3 regions of the Pseudoalteromonas sp. T1lg65 genome follow, and region 1 is predicted to be linked to each of the others. Evidence: predicted binding sites of a transcription regulator. Region 1 holds the regulator's gene; each other region holds the start of a gene.

Region 1 (7,950 bases):
GTGAGCTCTTCTACATCTTCAGGTAACTCTGTATCTACGTAAAACCGCAACACAAATTCGGCCTCCTCATGACCGATTAATGGCTGTTGATCAAAACAAAAACATGCCATTTTATGTAAATATTTTGCGGCTTTACCTGGCGATACTGAGGGTATCGCCTGCATCACTCTTTCTTGTCCACTCAAATTTTTTGCTAGGAACTTCACATCGACTAATTTGCCAGGTACCACTTCAATAGACTGTAATACCGACTCAACAGAGAATGGAGCCTGGGATTGACTATGAGTTGTAAAACTAACAGTGACAGAACGCCCCTCAGCAACAGTCTTACTTTCTTTAGCTACCACCATCTCGGGTTTGCCATTCAATCCAGTGATGTCACAAAAAACGTCATATAACGGCACTAAAGCGAAGGCGAAGGCAAACATTCCTAGCGTTAACAAAACAAGTTTTTTAATTAACTTGCTATGCTGCATTACTTAATCTCCGGTGGTGTTGTGAAGGTGTGATATGGCGCAGGAGAAGGTACTTCCCATTCCAATCCCTCGGCTCCGTCCCACACTTTCCCAGGCACTTGCTCTCCACCTTTCGCACATTTGTATACCACAGCCACAAACAGCAATTGCGAAAGACCAAATGCAAAGCCACCTATGCTAATAATCGCGTTAAAGTCGGCAAACTGAAGTGCATAGTCAGGGATTCGTCTCGGCATTCCAGCAAGGCCAACGAAGTGCATGGGGAAAAATAGCAAGTTGACGCTGACCAAAGACAACCAGAAGTGTAATTTTGCCAATTTCACGTCAAACATGTTCCCTGTCCACTTAGGTAACCAATAGTAGGCTGCCGCCATAATAGAGAACACGGCACCGGTCACTAATACATAGTGAAAATGGGCCACAACAAAGTATGTATCATGGTATTGGAAATCAGCAGGGGTTATCGCAAGCATCAACCCTGAAAATCCACCGATAGTAAATAACACAATAAAAGCGACTGAAAACAGCATCGGGACCTCAAAACTGATGGCCCCTCGCCACATGGTGGCTACCCAGTTAAATACTTTAACGCCGGTCGGTACTGAAATAAGCATAGTCGCATACATAAAGAACAATTCACCAGCTAGTGGCATACCAGTGGTAAACATATGGTGGGCCCAGACCACAAACGACAGTAAAGCAATTGATGCTGTGGCGTACACCATTGAGGCATAACCAAATAGTTTTTTTCGTGAGAAAGTCGGTACTATCGTCGAGATAATCCCGAATGCAGGTAGAATCATTATGTAGACTTCTGGATGACCAAAGAACCAAAAAATATGCTGGAACATCACGGGATCTCCGCCACCTGCAGCATCAAAGAAGCTAGTACCAAAAAACTTATCAGTTAGAACCATCGTAACAGCACCTGCCAGTACAGGCATCACTGCGATAAGTAAAAACGCGGTGATCAACCAAGTCCAAACGAACAAGGGTAACTTCATCCAAGTCATTCCTGGTGCCCTGAGGTTAACGATCGTTACGATTACATTGATCGCTCCCATTATCGAGCTAATACCCATTATATGGACAGCAAACACAAAAAATGCCGTGTTGTCATTACTGTAGGTCGTAGAAAGTGGCGCATAGAATGTCCAACCAAAAGCCGGACCTCCGCCTTCTAGAAACAACGACAGTAACAGAATTGCAAACGCAAATGGTAGTATCCAAAAGCTCCAGTTATTCATTCGAGGCAGAGCCATATCAGGAGCACCGATCATCATAGGGATCATCCAGTTAGCCAAACCTGTAAACGCTGGCATAACAGCCCCAAATACCATGATCAGACCATGTACTGTTGTCATTTGATTAAAAAAATGGGGGTCTACAAGTTGTAAACCAGGCTGGAATAACTCAGCCCTGATAACCATTGCCATTGCTCCACCAATGAGGAACATGGTTAAAGAAAATATGAGATATAACGTGCCTATATCTTTATGGTTTGTAGTATAAAGCCACCGCTTAAGGCCTTTTGGTGCACTGTGATGGGAATGTTCTTCGACTATGGCACTCATTTTCCAGCCTCCTCTAGCGCGTCAATTTCTGCTTGTACTTGACTAGGTTGTATGACTTCTCCCGTATCATTTCCCCAGCTGTTACGTTTATAAGTGATGACACCAGCCAACTGCTTAATCGTTAACTGTTTAGCAAATGCCTGCATTGCGGTACCAGGACGGCCTAAAAGCAATACATCTATGTGTTCTTTCACATCACCCAGTACAACTTTATTGTCTTTAAGCGCTGGAAAAACCCCAGGTAAACCAAGCCCTGTTGGCTGATGACATGCTGCACAGTACGCCATATAGGTTTGTTCACCCACTGTCATCAATTCTTCTTTCGACAGCGTTTGCTGAGCAATTGCCTCTGATTCTGCCTGCGCTTGCAGTTTCTCTGCCTTCGCATTAGCTAGCCAAGAATCAAACTTTTCCGGCGCTACAGCTTCAACTACAACCGGCATGAAACCATGGTCTTTTCCACACAGTTCAGCACATTGACCTCGATAAGTCCCTTCTTCATTTACCTTAGTCCAGGCTTCATTTATAAACCCAGGGTTGGCATCCTTTTTGACAGCAAAGTCAGGTACCCACCAAGAGTGAATAACATCGTCAGATGTCATCAAAAAACGAACCTTTCTATCTGTGGGTATAACCAAAGGTTTATCCACTTCCAATAGGTAATTTTCTGTCTTGTCTTGTTGATCATTTATTTGATCTTTTGGGGTAGAAAGTAAGGAATAAAACTCTACATCGTGGCCCATGTATTCATAGTGCCATTTCCATTGCGAGCCAGTTACCTTAATAGTAAGATCCGCTTTGCTCGTATCTTCCATTGCAATCAAGGTTTTCGTAGCCGGAATAGCCATCGCAATCAAAATGACAAATGGAATTGCAGTCCACAAAATCTCAACTTTTGTACTCTCATGGAACTGAGCTGGCACAACGCCTTTGGATTTTCGATGTTTTAATAGCGCCCAAAACATTACCGCAAATACCACAGCACCGATTGCACAACAGATCAGAAATATCGTCATGTGTAGGTCGTAGACTTGCTGACTAATGTCTGTAACTCCTTGCCGCATATTGTACGCGCTGTTAGCAAGTGCAAACTCAGAAACTAGCGCAATGACAATAACGGTAACTATTCGACAAATTTTCATTTGACGTCTCCTTCAAGGCCAGTCTAGCTGTGCCTCTTGTTATTATTGGATGACTGTCATAATGCCCACGTATACATGGACTTACTGCACGACTATTAACCAATTAGTCGAGGATCTTCAAAATGGCAAGAAATTTGAGAATAGAATGTTAATAAGTTTTTAGTTAAGTGCGCTACGAAAGCAGAAAAGATGGAGAAATAATCTAATAAATTCAGGATAGTGAAAGCAACGATTTGTATTTACAAAGCCTAATTTAAGGCTTCTTCATGATACTAAGCGGCAAAAAGTAAGATATTTGTCTATTTTTTTACAAAAAGATGACGCTACTGCATTTTTATCAGCAACGTCATCCTTAATTACATCCAGTCAGCAGTTCTAATAATCCCGACAGCCAACCCTTCTATTGCGAAATTTTGCGACGTTAGATCGACTTCTATTGGGGAGAACTCTTCATTTTCTGCGTGCAGCAGTACTTTTGCACCTTTCTTCTCAATGCGTTTAACAGTGACATCATCTTCAACTCGAGCTACAACCACCTGACCATTTTCAGCCACTTGAGTTCGATGCACTGCGAGAAGATCACCATCTAAAATACCAATATCCTTCATGCTCATTCCATTAACTCGAAGTAGGTAATCGGCATGTGGCTTAAAAATACTGGCATCAACGTTATAATGGGACTCAACGTGCTGTTCAGCAAGAATAGGCTCACCCGCAGCGACCCGACCAATGACAGGCAATCCTTCTTCACTGTCGTCTTCTGCCAACCGTATACCTCTACTTGCACCTGGCACCATTTCGATAACGCCTTTTTTCGCAAGTGCTTTTAGGTGTTCTTCTGCAGCATTTGCACTTTTAAATCCTAATGCATCAGCGATTTCAGCTCGAGTTGGAGGCATACCCGTGTCTTTAATAAACACTTTGATCAGTTCAAAAACTTGTTCTTGTCGTTTGGTTAATGGTCGCATATAACTGGTTTTCCATACAGTGCATTTACTGTGAGTATATACAGTTAACGAAAAATGGCAACGCCAAATAGAGCAACCTCGTATGGTTTCCGCTAGGAAAGCCAAACTAACGGCGTAGCCTTTTATAACAAATGCAGCTAATTTAACGAACTAATAGCTTTTGGTTGCCAACCAAGCTCCACAATTGCTTTATCACTGGAAAAATACTGTTGCAATGCATACCCTTCAACCCAATTGCCATAAATTGATTTCCATTCACTTATTCTGTCTGTTAAGACATCAACGTCATTCGTTTTTTTTAACCATTGCACTATATTAAATTTTGCTTCACCTACACCAATGTATTCTTCGCCGGGCTCGCCTAGCTCTAACACCAGTCGATATAACTCAGCCAGGTTTTCTCTTTCAACAACAGACCAAGACTGACTAACTCCCCCTGGCAAACAAATGTGTCCACAGCGTTTTAATTCCCAAAGAAATACAGGGGGTACGTTAAGTTCATTTTTATCAACAACATTGGTTGGACTAACGATACGCAGATCAACACATTTTTGAGACCGTAAATAGTCGATACTACTTAACATCCAAGTAAAATCATCTATCGCCAGTTTGGGAAATTGTTCGGTAATTGCTTGCTCACTTTCTCCATAAGTCCAGCAGCCAGAAGTATAAATCATTGTAATACCAAGGTTGCGGCTAGACAGATATCTACAAATTGACTTCATTAACTTGATGTCTATATCGCCCATATTCTGGTTGAAGCCACAAGCTGTATGAATCAATGCAGTAGCCTCATCTAGCCAGCTCAGCCAAGATTCTGGCTGTTCAATATTCCCCGTTATTACCCTTGCACCCAATTGCTTAGCGCTTAGAGCGCTAACTTCAGATCGACAAAGAATATAAACTACATAATCATTCGCGAGTAATTCAGAAACAACCGCGCTACCAATATTTCCAGTCCCACCTGTGACAATAACCTTTTGTGTTTGCATGTTTTCACCTTAATTCATTTAAGCTGCCAACAGCATACTCTCCAAGAAGGATTGCAAAAATAGACGCACTCAATTATTGGATGATTCGTCGATGACTATCCTATAATCGTCGATTTGGCACCACTCCCTCTCTGATGCTGGAGTCGATATCGCTTGGGCGTTGTGTGATAAAACGCTCTAAAGTTACGGATAAACACGTCACCAGACTGAAAGCCTACATTAATCCCTATGTCTTGTACTGAATGCTTATTTAATACCAGCAGTTTTGCAGCCACTAAACACCTCCATTGATTCAGAAAGCTGATCGGTGAATAGCCAGTTTGTGTTTTAAATCGTTTGGAGAAAGCAGACTTAGACAGCGCGCTATGCTCAGCCAATTTTTCTAACGTCCAGTGTCTTGAATAATCTTTTTGTATCATTATGATAGCGGGTGCTAAAAATCGGTCATGGATAGCTGGGATCCAGCCGAAATAATGGGTCTTTGTAGATAAATCTCGAATGACTTCCATCAACAGAAGCTTAAGAAGATGTTCGATATTCAACTGGCTACCGATAGGTTTCACTTCATTTTCTCGATATATCCAATCAAGTACGAGTGCAAGATGGCTCCCTCTGACTGCATCGATAACAATATACTCAGGTAAATCTATCGCTAAACTAGAGACCCCCCAATTATGCAATGGATCAAATACAAAGCTTCCACACATCATGAAGCAATGTTCCCCCTTTCCTCCCAGCGATGTTATGCCTGTTTCTAAAGCCTTATCTATATCTACACAGTCAACCCCTTGCTGACTCATAAGCTTATGCTCAGAACCACTAGGTAGTAACAAAAGCTGCCCTGAGGAAAGGCTTACTCTCTTAGAACTTGAGGATACCTCAACAACGCACTGTCCCTCCTTTACATAACTAAAGAAGCAAGCATTTTGCTCACTTTCAGAAATACCCCATGGCTCTGTCAGTGTTAGGTGAGAAAAAATCTGAACTTCAGGTTCAAAACTAGATACCAGAAGACTTAGTGGATCTGTGTAGTTCATTCATATCCTTATTTACATACTTCATAGGTTGCATTGTAATAAGTTCGGAAGCAAAAGGTACAATAAAGTCTTTCAGTGCCGCAACCTGTACCGGTTGTAGGATGGTGCTGCGCTTATTCCGGCCTACTTGGTGTGGTGTTGACAGTATTTTGGTAGGTTGGAAAAGCGAAGCGCCTTCCAACATCGTCAGGTTTGCAAAAAATAAAAAGCAAAAACCCCGACTCTTTCGAATCGGGGTTTCTCTAATAAGGCCCTGGCGATGTTCCGTTCTTTTAAAAAAGAACACATGGCAGCTGCCACACTATCATCGACGCTGTTTTGTTTCACTTCTGAGTTTGGGTGACGAATGACCGAAGCAACGCTTCGCAGCATGAGGAAGTGAGCGTATGGATGCGCGAAGGAGAGATACTACATGGAAGTACTTTTCCTACAAACTGCTTTACTTTAGTATCAAAAGCAAAAAACCCGACTCTTTCGAATCGGGTTTCTCTTATAAGGCCCTGGCGATGTTCTACTTTCACATGGCAGCTGCCACACTATCATCGACGCTGTTTTGTTTCACTTCTGAGTTCGGCATGGGGTCAGGTGGTTCCAAAACGCTATGTTCACCAGGAAAACTGGGGGCAAATGTTTAATGACATCGTGCATCGCACGAGCATTCCATTTGCGCAAGGTGAACCGATTTCGCGATGTCGCTGAGGTTGGTCACCTTGTTTAATTCTTAATTATCCTGCGTTTTAATCGCAGGAATAAATCTGGAAAGCTTAATTAAATTCTTTGTCTACTTTAGTTTCATTAACTTCTGTCGCTTAAACCACTTTGGCGTTGTATGGTTAAGCCTCACGGGTAATTAGTACGAGTTAGCTTAATGGCTCACACCACTTCCACATCTCGCCTATCAACGTTGTAGTCTTCAACGGCCCTTTAGTGGAGTCGAACTCCAAGTGAGAACTCATCTCGAGGCTCGCTTCCCGCTTAGATGCTTTCAGCGGTTATCGATTCCGAACGTAGCTACCGGGCAATGCAATTGGCATCACAACCCGAACACCAGCGGTTCGTCCACTCCGGTCCTCTCGTACTAGGAGCAGCCCCTCTCAATTCTCAAACGCCCACGGCAGATAGGGACCGAACTGTCTCACGACGTTCTAAACCCAGCTCGCGTACCACTTTAAATGGCGAACAGCCATACCCTTGGGACCGACTTCAGCCCCAGGATGTGATGAGCCGACATCGAGGTGCCAAACACCGCCGTCGATATGAACTCTTGGGCGGTATCAGCCTGTTATCCCCGGAGTACCTTTTATCCGTTGAGCGATGGCCCTTCCATTCAGAACCACCGGATCACTATGACCTACTTTCGTACCTGCTCGACGTGTCTGTCTCGCAGTTAAGCTTGCTTCTACCATTACACTAACCGTACGATGTCCGACCGTACTTAGCAAACCTTCGTGCTCCTCCGTTACTCTTTGGGAGGAGACCGCCCCAGTCAAACTACCCACCAGGCACTGTCCTCAACCCCGATTAGGGGCCTAAGTTAGAACATCAACACTACAAGGGTGGTATTTCAAGGTCGGCTCCACAGAAACTAGCGTCTCTGCTTCAAAGCCTCCCACCTATCCTACACATGTAGGGTCAATGTTCAGTGCCAAGCTGTAGTAAAGGTTCACGGGGTCTTTCCGTCTAGCCGCGGGTACACAGCATCTTCACTGCGATTTCAATTTCACTGAGTCTCGGGTGGAGACAGCGTGGCCATGGTTACAC
Region 2 (7,950 bases), 1.1 Mb from region 1:
GTCGTTCTTAGGTGGAAAAAGAATAAAAGACCTAGGTGAAACTAGACCCAGTGAGGTTTCCAATTGTATGTTGGAAGTATTAAATAAGTATCTGAAAGCGAGTATCCAAGGCGACTCTAGTAGCCCCGGAGGCTCTGCAATTAGTTATCCAGCAGGTTATGATCGAATACCAAGAAGATACTCAGGTGGTGGCTCTGGTGGTAGTTTCGGCCCAACTTGCACTTGGACTTTTTATGATCCTTTCGGTAGTCCTTATATGCAGCTAGAAGGTCCCTGTCCTTAAAATTTCTATTTTTAACTTAAGAGTCCATAGCAATAAACCTGGCAATGATCACGTGAGTAATGATCCATTGAAATATTTATGGGCTCTAATTTCAGATTAATTAAGCAACTACTCTTAACCTTGCATTTCTTTGCGCTGTGTTATTTTCCTCCTAATTATTTGCTCTATCTTCACATCTTTTTGAATCAAAAATGTACTAGAAGTAAATAGTAATTCATTTGTTCATTACAGATTATTACGCTTTCTCACACTAATGATCTCCCACCTACGATTAGGTAACATTTTTCACTCTGATTGCGGTTCTGTTTTAGTGACACTCTATGAGCGACGCTGTAATATGCATACTTTCAATCGCATCACGTAGAAGGAGAACACTTAGTGATTGATAATAAAAAAGCGGTGATTTTGTTAAGTGTATTAATGACGCTTACAGCTTGTGGCGGTGGTAGTAGCAAAAAGGCAATTATTAACGATACCAGCGAAGTGCCTAGGACCAACGATATTAAAGCACCAATTATCACTCTGCAGGGTGATAACCCCATGACACTTGAGTTTGGCACAACTTATGCGGACCCCGGAGCTTCCGCAGAGGATGATATCGACGATTCAGTTACCGTTTCCATAGAAAACAACATTAACGCGTTTGCGCTCGGCGAATATGAAGTTATTTACACCGCCAAAGATAAGGCCGGCAATGCCAGTGAAGCGACTCGCATAGTTAAAGTTATTGATACTACCCCACCCGAAATTACGCTTAATGGTGAGCAACAGCTAGAGTTAGCGCAGTGGCGAGATTTTCAGGATCCGGGTGTAGAAGCGAAAGATGCTGCAGATGGCATTGTATCGGTCAGCACTTCTGGAAACCTTGATAACACCAAAGTCGGTGTTTATGAGTTAACCTATAAAGCTACAGATAAGTCAGGTAACACAGCAACGGCAACGCGCACAGTTAAGGTTTTAGAAAACCCATCATTAGTGGATGTTCTAGCCGATCAGAACTTACTACTTTGTGCCAAAGAAGCCGGTTATGAATATGTTTTAGATGTTGTGGAGCTTTCTTGTAATAATAAGCGAGTGCAATCAACTCAAGGTATTAATCAGCTTGTCGAACTACGTGTGTTGGACTTGTCACGCAACGAAATCCAAGAAACGAATTTAACCGGAAACCCGTTATTAACTAAAGTTGATTTTAGCGATAACCTGTTGACAGAGCTTGATATTAAAAACAATTTAGAACTTAGTTCGTTGATTGCGGATAACAATAAACTGAGTGCGATTGATGTGACTCACAACGAAAAGCTGGTAGGCATTGCGCTTAGGTATAATCGCTTAACTGAGATTGATGTTTCAGCAAACCAGCAACTCGTATTGCTCATGTTGCAAGGTAATGCATTGACGCAACTAGATGTAGGCAACAATACCAAGTTGCAGTTTTTGAACGCTGGACGCAATCAACTGACAACAATAAATTTGAATAGCAACCCTGATTTAAAGACGGTTTTTGTCGCAGATAATCAGCTTACTAGTTTAGATTTAACAAACCTTAGTCAATTAAGCTCGTTGAATGCGGGAGACAATCAGTTGGCTAATATCGATGTTTCTCAAAACGAAGAACTTGACTTATTAGCTCTGAAAAATAATCAGCTGACTTCGATTAACGTGGCAAACAATATTGCTCTAGGACTTCTGGACTTGCGAAGTAATCAGCTTACTTCTCTTGATGTCAGCAGTAATACAACGTTGTATAAACTTCAAATTGAAGGTAACCAGATTACCGAGTTAGATCTTAGCAATAATACTGGTATCACTACACTTACCCTTGATGAAAATGTGGTTTGTACGGGTGAAAAATGCGCCATCAGCACTAAAATCTAATCTTTTTTAAGCCATCACAGCTGACCAACAGTGATGGCTTGTTATTTCCGTTTAAGCCACTTCGACATCGCCGCATCATAAGCCTTTTTAATTGCTCCACCATCACACGGCATTGGCGGTGTTCTATAACCCTTTTGCAGTCCTTCATGGATTGGCACTCCGGGAGGCGTGTGCACTTCGGCATAACATAACCCCCCTTCACGGAAGACGGTATAGTTAGGATGTGAATAATGCGTTTCTCTTGGCTTTCCCGCTCCCGATGCAGTTTGGTACTCTTTATGGACAGTAATTTGTGGAGGTTGTGATAACTTGTCCGTATAACTGGTGATGGGCTCTGCATTGTCGAATTGTCTAGTTTTTAAGTCATCGAGTGCTTTTCGAAAGTTAATAATTTTTCCTGTGGTGGTAGACGCATCTTCAGTTAAGTTGGTTGCTGTCGTTTGCACCGCAGGTTGTTGGTTGTTTTGTTCCGAAGTCTTTTTATCATTGACAGGCTCAGGCTCAGGCTCAGGCTCAGGCTCAGGCTCAGGCTCAGGCTCAGGCTCAGGCTCAGGCTCAGGCTCAGGCTCAGGCTCAGGCTCAGGCTCAGGCTCAGCTGCTTGTTCGCGCTGTTGTTCTGGTCGCTCAATGACCAAATAGGTTTTCATTGCGACGGCTTTAGAAGGGGGAGGAATAGGCACTTTTGTGTTAAGCAACAGCACAGCAATAATGCCGTGTAATAGGGTGGAGCCGACAAGGGCTATTATTAATCCTTTATTCTTAACCGTGAACCGCATTACTACACTTATAGTTATTTTTCCTTTAATAATGCGGTGTTAGAGTCAAAAATTGGGTTTTTGTTCCTCAAAAAGTGTATTTTTTATCAAGCAGCTGATTGGCTATCTGTTTCAGTAATATTAGTTCTCTTTCTAAAGAGAGTCCTTTGTTGTCTGTGGCGTCAAGTTTCGCTTGATTATGTGCAATTGCCTCATCAATCCCCATCCAGACAGGTTTCATGCCATTTAATGCTTCATAATGTTCCATTTCAGGTTCACTAAATTGGCCACAAATGTCACATAAATAGCAATAGGAAACGATATGAATATTATCAAAGTCGGGTTTGTACCAAGGTCGATATTCTTCGTATTTACCAAAAGGTTCGAAGCGTAAAATTGAATGCGCGCCGGTCTCTTCAGTCAATTCGCGTTGTAGTGCTTGCTCTAATGACTCACCTTCATCAGCTCCGCCGCCAGGTAGTGTATAGTCATCATACCTAGCCGTGTAGAGTAATAAAATATTATCGCCTTGTAGCACAATGGCTCGGGTGGTGATGCGTGTAAAACAAGAGCCCTGAGGCTGGATTGCAGGATGTATATTTAGAATTTGCATATTACTTCATAAGAATTTACCGCCTTGCTTAAACAAGGCGGGAGTGAAAAGTCAAAATGGTGCTGGGTAGGCTTTAAATACCGTGTCTATTTCAGCTAATGCTTCTGGACATAGCGGCTTTTCGAAGGCTTGAATGTTTTCTTTTAGCTGATCCATATTGGTCGCACCAATAATAGTTGAGGTCACGCCATCCACTTGATCGCACCATGCTAGGGCAAGCTGAGCTGCACTAAGGTTAAAGTCTTTAGCTACTTCGACATAGCGTGCAACAGCCTCTTGTGCGAGCTGAGTATCACGAAATAGGCCGTGACGTTGCATCAGGCTCCAGCGACTGCCTGCTGGTCTCGCGCCGCCAAGGTATTTACCACTTAGCATACCGCTGGCAAGCGGTGACCACGGCAAATAGGCAATGTTCTCGTTAACACAGCTTTCGATTAAATACGGCCAATCTTTAGCGTGCAGTAAATTAAATTCGTTCTGGATTGAAACTGGTTTCGTCAAGCCATGTTTATCGGCGAGAGAAAGGTATGTATGTATGCCCCAAGTTGTATCATCAGATAACCCCCAATGGCGTATTTTCCCAGCTTTTATGCAAGTTTCTAAGCTTTGTAGGATATCTAGCATCCCCGCTTTTTCTTGCTCTACATCCAACTCAGAAAAATTAATCATCCCTGGCCATTGCTTACCAAAGTGTGGCGAAGTGCGGTTTGGCCAGTGTAATTGATACAGATCGATGTAATCTGTGTTCAGGCGAGTTAATGAATCATCAACCGCTTTAATGATTGCATCACCGGTAATTGGTCCACCGTCTCGAACCCAGTGTAAGCCGCCACCGGCAATTTTGGTGGCTAACGTAATATGTTGACGTTTTTCCTGATGTCGCTTTAACCAATCACCAATGATGCTCTCTGTTTTCCCATAAGTTTCTGGCGAGGGTGGAACAGCGTACATCTCCGCAGTGTCGATAAAGTTAATGCCACGGCTAAGTGCGTAATTAATTTGTTCATCGGCATCATGCTGGTTATTTTGCAGGCCCCAAGTCATGCTGCCTAAGCAAATCCTTGAAACTTCAATTTGGCTGCTGCCAAGACGAGAATACTTCATGTCGGCTCCCGATGTCGTTGCTACCTTGCGGCAAATTCAATAATTTATACGCTAGAGTTTAGATCAATGTCCTTCGTGATGCAGTCATATTCGACTAATAACATTCAATTGCTGTTGTACTTAACTATTTGAAATTGCATTTGCCAAATACTGCATGCATAATGGCGCTGTATAAATAAACAGTGTTTTGTGATGCGTAAGTTTATCCATATCGATATGGACGCGTTTTATGCCAGCGTCGAAATGCGTGACAATCCAGCACTGGCTAGCGTGCCAATGGCCATTGGTGGGCGCAGTCATCGTGGCGTGTTGTCTACGGCTAACTATATTGCGCGCCAATATGGCGTTCGCTCAGCCATGTCTAACTACCAAGCAAAAAAACTCTGCCCGCAGTTGGTTATCGTCCCGGGTAGAATGGAAGTGTATCAGTCGATATCCAAACAAATCCGACAAATTTTCTTGCGCTATACCGAACAAATTGAACCGTTATCCCTTGACGAAGCGTACTTAGATGTTACTGAGTGTGAGCTGTTTAAAGGCAGTGCAACGCTTATTGCGCAGCAGATCCGAGCGGACATTTTTAACGAAACTCAGTTAACCGCCTCGGCAGGAATTGCACCGATAAAGTTTCTAGCAAAAATAGCCAGCGATGAAAATAAACCCAATGGCCAATGTGTTATTACTCCAGAGCAAATTAGCCCATTTATTGACAACTTAATGCTCAAGAAAATTCCCGGTGTGGGCAAAGTGATGCAGCAAAAGTTGTTAACGATGGGACTTGAATATGGGCGAGATGTTAAGGCTCTGTCAGAACCCCAGCTGCGCCAAGCTTTTGGTAAATTTGGTGGCGTGTTATGGCGTCGCTGCCAAGGGATTGATGAGCGAGGTGTAGAAACGCAGCGAGTCAGAAAATCTGTGGGAGTAGAAAGCACTTTTGCTGAAGACATTAGCAACGTTAATGAACTAAAGCGGATTATGAAAGATAAGCTACTGCCTGAGCTACAAAGAAGGGCGACTCGATACCAAGCACAAGGATTCAATAAAATGGGTGTTAAAGTTAAATTTTTTGATTTCACGCAGACCACTCGTGAATGCCAATATCAGCATATAGATATTGATATCTTTGAGCGTCTACTTGACGATGTGGTTGCTAGGTATCATGGCAAGCCTGTGCGACTTATTGGTCTACAAATAGGTTTGAATCCTGCGTCCAATGAGCAGCCGCAATTGTCACTTTTTTGAAGTGTCGAAAATAATTGAAAGGTAGTATTTGTGAATGCTGTGTTCATCCAACCATTCGACCAATAGATAACTGCTTTTACTCAACTTTGTGCTACCTTCGAAGGGCATAATGCCAAAACTGCGTGTCACGTTGCTTTTGGTAAAAACAACAACAAGAGGACAGGATAATGCAATCCATAATGATCGTGCTATTTGGCATCATCGGGATGCTATTTGGATGGTTTGTTTACTCCAAATTTATTGCCCAGAAAATTTTTAAGATGGACGACAACTTTGTCACGCCAGCCCATGAACTTGAAGATGGCGTCGATTATGTGCCGACAAATAAAGTAGTGCTCTGGGGGCATCACTTTACCTCAGTTGCTGGCGCAGCGCCGATTGTTGGCCCTGCAATCGCAGTGTATTGGGGCTGGGTGCCAGCGGTACTTTGGGTGGTACTTGGGACTATTTTCTTTGCTGGTGTGCACGATATGGGCGCGCTGTGGGCAAGTGCTAGACATAAAGGTAAGTCGATGGGCGCACTGTCTGAAAGCGTGATTGGTAAGCGCACTCGCTCTTTATTTATGATTGTGGTGTTTCTAGTATTGCTAATGGTCAATGCGGTGTTCGGTGTGGTGATCGCCAACTCTTTTGTTGGCAACCCTAACGCGGTATTCCCAGCTTGGGCGGCGATAGCCGTTGCGTTGGTGATTGGTCAGTTGTTAAAGCGTCAAGTGCCGCTGATCCCGTTATGTATTATTGGGGTGATAGTACTGTATGCCACCATCTATATGGGTAGCTCAATGCCGCTGTCATTACCAACAGAGTTGTTTGGCTTAAGTGACAAGGCCAATTGGATCATTATCTTGTTTATCTATGCGGCGGTTGCTTCGTTATTGCCTGTATGGATGCTATTACAACCCAGAGACTTTATTAATGGAATGCAGCTTTTAGTTGGGCTGATTTTGCTTTATGGGGCCGTGTTTGTGGTGATGCCAGACATTACTGCGCCAGCATTTAATACCCATACCGTAGAGAATACGCCAAGTATTATTCCACTACTATTTGTTACCATCGCTTGCGGTGCTGTATCTGGCTTTCATGGCATTGTGTCCTCGGGTACCAGTTCAAAACAATTAAACAAAGAAACGGACGGTCGATTTGTTGGTTACTTAGGTGCGGTGGGTGAAGGTTCACTGGCACTCATCACTTTGGTTGCTGTGAGTGGCGTGATGTTAGCTGTCACACCTGAGCAGTGGCATGAAATATACAGTCATTTAGGAGCTGGGAGTGTTGCTGCATTTATTAATGGTGGCTCTAACTTAATCAGTACTGGCTGGGGATTGCCGGTTGAAATAGCGTCAACTTTGTTGGCGGTGATGGTCGTGCTCTTTGCTGGTACAACAATGGACTCGGGCGTGCGGCTGCAGCGCTATATCATTCAAGAATGGGGTGAAATTTACAATATCAAGCTACTTAACAACGGCATTGTTGCAACCCTAGTCGCCGTTGCATGTTGTTTATTGCTGGCATTTGGTGCTGGTGGCGCTTCAGGTAGTGGCGGTATGGTGATCTGGCCGTTATTTGGTTCAACCAATCAAATTCTTGCCAGCCTCACCTTGTTGGTTATTTCAGTGTATTTAATTAAGCTAGATCGCCCCGCTAAATACACCTTAATTCCCATGGTTTTTGTATTGAGTATGGCGTTTTTTGCAGGCCTAATTAAGCTGGGTGAATACTACCAAAAGGGTAACTGGCTGTTGGTCGTGCTTGATATTGTTGTTCTAGTGGTGAGTGTATTAGTCATGCTTGAGGCTTGGGGAGTGATCAATAAATTCAAAACAAAGTCTGAGAATCAAAAGGATGTTGCTCAATAGCCTTGGAAGTCGTTAGCAAATCACCTATAGTCGGCCCTGATTCTAAAACTAGAAAAGGGCCTTTTTTATGTCTTTTCCCATTGCGTTACCAAGTAATGAATTACTAATAAATGATGCTGATGCAATCGTCATTGTCACCGCCAATATTAACGATCTTGGAGATGCGCTGCTTAACGAAATTGCAGCGCCCCATATTGCGGTAGATGCACGCATCGCACAAAA
Region 3 (7,950 bases), 1.1 Mb from region 1:
CCAACATGACATCGATATAAGGAACGACGTTGATTTCAGCAACCGGACGACGCTTCTTACGCTGATACATTTTGCTTCACCTCTACTTGAGCTACAGCTTGGCGGTATAAAATATTAGAGAACTCTTCCATAAAGTTAATATATTGAGACTCTAGTTTTTCAACATTTTTTGCGAAGCGATTATATGCCATGACAGCGGGGATTGCCGCGAAAAGGCCCATCGCTGTTGCAATAAGCGCTTCAGCGATACCCGGAGCAACCATTTGCAATGTCGCTTGCTTCACTTCACCCAACGCAATAAATGCATTCATGATCCCCCAAACTGTACCAAATAGACCTATATAGGGGCTAATAGAGCCAACTGTCGCAAGGAAAGATAAACTAGATTCAAGCTTTTCAAGTTCGCGAGATAATGCAACGCGCATAGAGCGGTGGGTGCCTTCTACAACTAACGATGGTGATTGAATTTGGCCTTTTTGATGTTTGGCAAATTCTTTGAACCCTGAAACAAATAGAGACTCAAGTCCTTCGGGGGCTGCGCCTCGAGCATTCACTTCATTATATAATTTACTCAAGTCCATTCCAGACCAGAACTTTTGCTCGAACTTTTTCGCTTGTGATTTTGCAGTGGAAATGATCGTTTTTCTTTGAAAAATAATTGCCCAAGATGCGATGGACAAGCCAACTAACGTTAGCATTACGAGTTGAACTAAAAAACTCGCTTTTAAAATTAAATCTACAAAATTAAGTCCTGATTCCACTTTTATTATACTCCTAATGGCATTTCCGCACTGCGGCCTTATAGTGTTTAACGCTTAGTAAAGCGTGATTAGATTGACTGGTCTGACACAAAAAGGTTCCGCTAGTTTAACCACACAAAAAATACCTGACAATCTCAATACCGTGAATTAGTCATAAATGGCGACAAATAGTACAAAAAGGCTAAAAATGTCGCCTAAAACGGTAATTTACTGGCCATTATAAGATGTCACCTCAGCGGTGTAACTGAGTAACTATTCGCTTTTAATATCAAACCCTAAATATGATCAAAAAGTGCATAAAATAAGAGCTTTATGCACTTTTAAAGAATAAATACACAAAAACCACATTGGTAAGACCAATTAACAACAAATTATCTAATATTTACAATTCGAACAGAAAACAAACAAACTCTTTTATAACAATAATTTACACAAAATCAAACGCACCTTCATGACTATAAAATGAACACGCAAAAACTTTTCAAATTAGTTTTTTTTATTTGAAAAAAGAATTTTTCTAGTTTGATTAGTTTTCATAACCTCTTTAATATACACCCTGTACTGAGCAAGCAGCTGCAATCACAGCAACAGCACAGTTACTTGCAATAGGATTCTGATTTTTCGTATTGCATAAGATGAAGACATTCTGGATAAAACCAGAGTTTATTTATCTGTTCCCTGGATTACTTCCTTCAACTTGTTGTTTTGCCCGCATTTTTTGCGGGCTTTTTTTTATCCTGAATTTCTACCAATTAGCTTGATTAATACCAACCCGCTTAACTAAGTGGTCTATTTTCAAGCAAGAAAACCTTGTCGATAGTTCCGCTCTCGCGTCCTGCTACCGCTAAGGTACCTACATCCATGCAGGCAAGGCAAAAATTTCGTTATTTAGTTGTTCTAAATGAGAAATTTTTAACGCAGCTATCGTCAGGTTTAATCTTTCAAAATGATTAAGTGTTATTGCGGATCGGTATAACTACCCAATCTTAAAGCTACAAGTTACGCGCAGTTAGATGAATAAGACGTGAAGTTCGATTTAACCTCAAGTTTAAATAAAGGCTTTGAAAGAACTATTTTCAATGACTCCTCATCTTCCATCAATAATAGTATCAATCAATATCAAGACTTTTACGTACTGTCGTAGCTGGCCATTACAAGTGGAAACGGCAAAGAAAGTGCACAAAAGGATAATTGGGCATTATCCCAAGTTTGGGGATTTCTCAGTGCTTCCTTGCGCTGCTGAAAAATGTGAGAACGGAGGCTGCTTATTCAGACCTGTTAAGGTCGAAGTGTAAATAAGCCTGTTCAGAGACAATACGTCCCCTTGGTGTTCTTTGGATGAAACCTTGTTGAATTAAATAGGGCTCTATCACATCTTCAATGGTTTCTTTTTCTTCACCGATAGCTGCGGCGAGATTATCCAGCCCGACAGGACCTCCGGTAAATTTTTCGATGATCGCTAATAAATACTTGCGATCCATATAATCAAAACCACGCTTATCTACATCTATCATATCGAGCGCCGCTTTGGCGATATCTTCACAAATTGATCCATCGCCTTTCACTTCTGCAAAATCCCTAACTCGGCGCAGTAAACGGTTGGCAATTCTAGGCGTACCTCGGGAGCGTCTAGCGACCTCACTTGCACCTTGTTCGGTTATTTCTAGACTCATATGACGAGCTGAGCGAATAACAATCTTTGACAAGTCGGCCTCAGAGTAAAATTCTAACCGTTGTACAATACCAAATCGGTCTCGTAGTGGTGAAGTCAAAGAGCCAGCCCTTGTTGTTGCACCGACCAAAGTAAATGCCGGTAAATCTAACTTGATAGAACGAGCAGCGGGACCTTCTCCAATCATGATATCGAGTTGATAATCTTCCATAGCTGGATACAGGATTTCTTCCACTTGAGGACTAAGGCGATGGATCTCATCAATAAAAAGCACATCACCTTGCTCTAGGTTAGTTAGCAATGCGGCTAAGTCACCCGCTTTTTCAAGTACTGGACCTGACGTGGTTTTAATGTTTACTGCCAACTCATTAGCAACAATGTTGGCAAGCGTTGTTTTGCCTAAACCTGGGGGACCAAAAATAAGCAGATGGTCAAGAGCTTCACCGCGACTGCGTGCAGCTTCAATAAAGATCTCCATTTGCTTTTTGACATGAGGTTGACCCGTGTAGTCAGCTAATAACTTTGGTCTTATAGCTCTATCAACGCTTTCTTCATTGCCCTGAACTTCAGGTTCTATCAGTCTGTCTGCTTCTATCATGCTTACATCATCGATTTAAGTGCATCTTTAATGATGCTTTCTGTATTCATACCGGGCTTACCTACCGACTTAACCGACTTTTGCGCTTGAGGCAATTTATACCCAAGCGCTACTAATGCTGCGATGGCTTCATCCACTGGTGTATCAGATATTGTAGGATCTTCTTGAGGTGATATCACAGCACTATCGCTAAATGGTGTCAGTAGATCGTGACCAAAGTCTTTTAGTTTGTCTTTCATTTCCAGCACAAGTCGTTCTGCTGTTTTCTTACCAACTCCTGGTATTTTAACTAGTGTTGTCGCGTCGTTGCTGTTCACACAACTCACAAATTGCTCGGCAGACATACCGGATAGAATAGCCAGCGCTAATTTAGGTCCTACACCATTAGCTTTAATCAATTCACGAAACAAAGCTCGAGCAACTTTGCTATTAAATCCAAACAACAATTGCGCATCTTCACGAACAACAAAATGGGTAAACACACTTACGTTTTCACCCACATTAGGAAGGTCGTAAAAACATGTCATTGGCATCTGTACTTCATACCCTACACCATTAACGTCAATGACCACTTCTGGCGGTTGCTTTTCTAATAATATGCCTTGTAATCTACCTATCATAACTATCTTAATCTTCCTCTTACCGTCTTGCGTGCGGCGCCAGACATTCTAATTAAATTTTGTTGCGAGTGAGCATGACAAATTGCCACAGCCAACGCATCAGCAGCATCAGCTTGAGGCGTACCGGGAAGTTTCAATAGCCGCTTCACCATTTCTTGCACTTGCGTTTTGTCCGCTCCACCAGTGCCGACCACAGCTTGCTTAATCTGTCGCGCTGAATATTCACTCACCGCTAAGGATTGCATAGTTGCCGCGACAATTGCTGCACCTCTGGCCTGCCCGAGCTTAAGTGCTGAGTCCGGATTATGGGCCATAAAAACTTGCTCAATTGCAAAATCACTGGGAGAAAATTGTTCAATCAGCTGAGTAATACCTTGGTAGATCATCTTTAAACGCGTAGGAAAATCATGCTCACCGACTTTAATACAGCCGCTGCCCAAGTAACTAAACTTAGCACCTTGATGGGCAATAACACCATAGCCCGTAAAACGAGAACCGGGGTCGATACCAAGAATAACAGCCACGCACAATACCCTTATTGGTTTTTGAGTATAATGCCAAAACACTGTATGAATTACCAGTTAGATTACGTATTCGTTGAAAGGACTCATCGGGTTAATACTAAACTCGACTGAAAATAATAAAATATGTGGCGTAAAGCCTGCCGCAAAACATCTCTAGGTCAGTGTAATCGATCACCTCTCATCGAAATCAAAATAGGCTTGTCGACTTCCAAAACACGCCACACGGTTAACAACTTATACATTGTAAACATTTGAGGAACAAAAATTACAATAATGCGCGAGCGGTAATAAATTAAAAAATGCTATATCAACGAGACATTGGAATAGTTAATTTTAATCTATATTTTTCCCTATATTAAACACACTACCAACCTATAAAATAAAAAAATAAAAACAAAACAAAACAAACACTTACAACCAATCCAAGTCGTATTCATACGATAAATCGCTAATAAAAATTAAAACTAGACCCTCTCACTTTAAAAAACAAGGTTGTTTTTTGAGCTCAAAAACCACACCCAAGTGTGTATATGAAGTTGTATATTTGTAGATTGTTGTTTATTGTAGGTGAGCAACCACCGCTGGAATCTGTAAATTCGTCTCAAAAGGCGCGTTTCCAGCTCAAAGTTGAACAAATAAAAACAGAAAGAAAATCTAAGGAAAATCAATGAAGCCTAACAAGTTATCACACGCGGTTAAGGGTGCGCTCGCCTTTACCGTTCTATCTTCAGGGTTTGTATCTCAGGCTGCACTCGCAGAAGATGAAGCTAAAGTTGAACGTATCGAAGTTACCGGTTCTCGTATCCAAAGAGCCGAGTTCGAATCAGCTAGTCCGATCGCTAGCTTTGACGCATCAGATATTGCTAATTCAGGTGTTACCAGTGTTGATGAATTCTTAAAGTTCATTCCTGCAACTTCTGGTTTTCAGCTTGGTGCGACAACCAACAACGGTAACGACGGTGCGAAAAAAATTGACCTTCGCGGTCTAGATTTCAACCGTACACTAGTACTAATTAACGGCAAGCGATCAATCGGCGACGTAAACGACGATGGCGCGGTGGACTTAAACCAAGTACCACTATCAATGGTTAAACGTATCGATGTATTAAAAGATGGTGCATCAACTATCTATGGTACTGACGCGATTGCAGGTGTAATCAATATCGTTCTTTATAACGATTTTGAAGGCGTGCGCGTTGGTGCAAGCTATGGCGCCGGTACTGAAGATTGGGATGCAGAGCAAAAAACCCTTTCTATCATGATGGGTACTGCTAGCGATAAAGGTTCAATCACAGTAGGTATCGAATACAACTCACAAAAAGAGTTGAAACAGGGTGACCGTGATTGGGCACACGATGCACTTTGGCCAGACCCTATCAAAGATGCTGACGGCAACATTACAGGTTTTAAACCTGTTGCAAGTGGTAGTTCAAATTCACGTACCATTCGTTTAACCGACGAGCAAATCGCAGAGGTCGTAGCAAAAGGCGGCCCTAAAGAGGCAAACTGGATAGTAGATTCAGCTACAGGTGAAGTGAGACCATTTAAGGCAGCAACAGATGCTTATAACTACGCCCCTGTAAATGCACTGATCACACCGAATGATCGCTTCCAAATTGCACTTAATGGCCGCTATCAAGTATCTGATACTATGAATGCATATGTCGATGCTTTCTATACTCAACGTGAATCATTACAACGCTTAGCGCCAGATGCATCATTTGGTACGGGTGATGGTCAATGGCTATGGGATAACAGCAATAACCCATTCGGAGATGCTTCAAGAAACCCGTATGGTGTAGACTTCTCAGCTGGTTCTCTAGAAGAAGCTCAGACAGATCCGCTAAAAGGTATCCATATTAACCGCCGATTTACAGAGTCTGGTGGCCGTATCTTCACCCAAAAGGCAAACACCTACCGTATTCTTGCGGGTATTGATGGCGAAATTACAGATAGTCTTTTCTTTGATGTATCATTTACTCATGGTTATAACGAGCAATTAGATAATACAAAGTTCTACCATCGCTTTGACCGCTGGCAGACTGCCGTAAATGAAGAGCTATGTCTAGCCGATAATGATTGTGCTGCTGCTGGCGTTCTTAATCCATTTGCAGACTTCGGAACAATTACTCCAGAACAAATGACATACTTGTCAGCAAGTTCTTTGAAAGACTTTTCTTTTGGAGAACTAAGACATTTTATCGCTACCTTATCAGGTGAAGTAGAAGTTGACTTTGGTGGTGGTTATGTTGGTTGGGCTGCTGGTTTTGAAAACCGTAAAGAAAAAGGCGAGTTTATTCCTGATGAATTCTCAGCGGCTGGCCTAACTACCGGTGGTGCAAGTGATCCACAAAAAGGTCACTTCCAAGTAGATGAGTTCTACGTAGAAACGTATTTACCACTTCATGAAAAGCTTTCTATTGAAGCCGCGGTTCGTTACTCAGATTACGAAAACAACAAGGGCCAAGAGTTCGACTCAACTAACTTTAAAATCTCGCTTGACTGGCGACCGTTGGATGGACTAAAAGTACGTGGTGGCTATTCTACGGGCTTTAGAGCGCCAAATATCACAGAAATGAACCAAAGTGATTCTACAGATTTCCCAACTGTTGACTTTATTTGTTCATTTGCAGACCTTCGTACAGATTTAACTGCTAATCAACGAACAAACTGTGAAACTGACGGCTTTACAGGTAAATTGGGTTTCGCATGGCAGCCTCAGTACACAACTAAAGCACCAGAGAAATTAGACCCTGAAGAGTCGGTGACAACAACGCTCGGTTTTGTTTATACCGTGCCAATGGAAGACAATCTAGTATTTAGTGTTGATTACTGGAGCATCGAAATTGAAGATTTGATTGGTGAAACTCCATATCAATTTTTATTCAATAGTTGTATGGACTCTGCGAACTATTCTGCATCGACCTGTTCTGCATTTAAAGATGGTAAGCCTCTAGCCGGACAGCTTCCTGCTAATGCAACATACTCTTTCGGTAACGTCGGTGAGTTAGATGTTTCTGGTATTGACTTTGAACTAGACTATAGCACTGATTTATCTGTTGATTTCGCTAATAAGTTCGGCGTTCGTTTAAGCGGTACATATAACATTGAACGCTTGGAGAAATGGGTAGAACTTGGCTTTGAGCTAGATCGCGTAGGTAAAGCATATCCATTTGAAGTATACCCAGAACTGAAGTTCACCACATCTTTCCGATTGTCTGCAGATGATTGGGACGTTAACTATGACTTGCGTTATATTGACGAAACCATTGATGGCTTGAGACCAGCAGAAACAACCGATGATAATATTGCAGACTCTGTGCTTTATCATGATATTAGTTTTAGCTATAACTTGAAAGCAGCTCGATTCAGCCTTGGTGTTTCAAACTTGCTTGATGAAGAAGCACCTCGCTATCACAGCGGCTTTAACGCTAATACAGCACCAGGTACATACGACACAATTGGTCGTCGCCTGTTCGCAAGCTTTAGCGTAGATTTCTAAGGACATCTAAGTCACTTTGCAAGAAAGCATCACCCTCGTGGTGATGCTTTTTAATACAAATCATTTACCAATAAAAAACATACTGTTATCATAGCATCGCCTTTTATGTTAAAAGGCTCTAATATTTTAATGAATAAGGAAATGCTATGAAAAAACTACTTCTAGGTTTACTACCAATTCTTTCATTTGCTGCGAACGCTGGCGACGATCCAGTAAACTGTCGCTCTCAAAATGTCACAGAAGTCTACTATCATGGTACCGCTGAATGCCGTG

Evidence for each region. The regulator LexA, encoded in region 1, represses DNA repair genes until DNA is damaged. The targets are predictions, from matches to a motif close to TACTGTATNNNNATACAGTA.
Region 2: a site for LexA is predicted at 4,796-4,815, ahead of dinB (DNA polymerase IV). Genes of this name have one in related genera too.
Region 3: a site for LexA is predicted at 4,215-4,234, ahead of ruvC (crossover junction endodeoxyribonuclease RuvC). Genes of this name have one in related genera too.

What each region holds. Positions count from the first base shown of each region.
Region 1 is NZ_CP196837.1:3,619,271-3,627,220, forward strand. Features, by position in the region: gene ACSLBF_RS16100 (cytochrome c oxidase assembly protein) at 1-476, opposite strand, end outside; gene ctaD (cytochrome c oxidase subunit I) at 476-2,050, opposite strand; gene coxB (cytochrome c oxidase subunit II) at 2,047-3,192, opposite strand; gene lexA (transcriptional repressor LexA) at 3,549-4,160, opposite strand; gene ACSLBF_RS16120 (NAD-dependent epimerase/dehydratase family protein) at 4,298-5,152, opposite strand; gene ACSLBF_RS16125 (AraC family transcriptional regulator) at 5,248-6,189, opposite strand; rRNA gene rrf (5S ribosomal RNA) at 6,688-6,802, opposite strand; rRNA gene ACSLBF_RS16135 (23S ribosomal RNA) at 7,019-7,950, opposite strand, start outside.
Region 2 is NZ_CP196837.1:764,983-772,932, forward strand. Features, by position in the region: gene ACSLBF_RS03235 (hypothetical protein) at 1-283, shown strand, start outside; gene ACSLBF_RS03240 (immunoglobulin-like domain-containing protein) at 662-2,158, shown strand; gene ACSLBF_RS03245 (hypothetical protein) at 2,200-2,934, opposite strand; gene ACSLBF_RS03250 (NUDIX hydrolase) at 3,002-3,526, opposite strand; gene ACSLBF_RS03255 (aldo/keto reductase) at 3,578-4,630, opposite strand; gene dinB (DNA polymerase IV) at 4,823-5,872, shown strand; gene ACSLBF_RS03265 (carbon starvation CstA family protein) at 6,040-7,728, shown strand; gene ACSLBF_RS03270 (M17 family metallopeptidase) at 7,796-7,950, shown strand, end outside.
Region 3 is NZ_CP196837.1:2,529,954-2,537,903, forward strand. Features, by position in the region: gene tolR (protein TolR) at 1-70, opposite strand, end outside; gene tolQ (protein TolQ) at 57-761, opposite strand; gene ruvB (Holliday junction branch migration DNA helicase RuvB) at 2,027-3,031, opposite strand; gene ruvA (Holliday junction branch migration protein RuvA) at 3,034-3,651, opposite strand; gene ruvC (crossover junction endodeoxyribonuclease RuvC) at 3,654-4,175, opposite strand; gene ACSLBF_RS11140 (TonB-dependent receptor plug domain-containing protein) at 4,843-7,677, shown strand; gene ACSLBF_RS11145 (hypothetical protein) at 7,824-7,950, shown strand, end outside.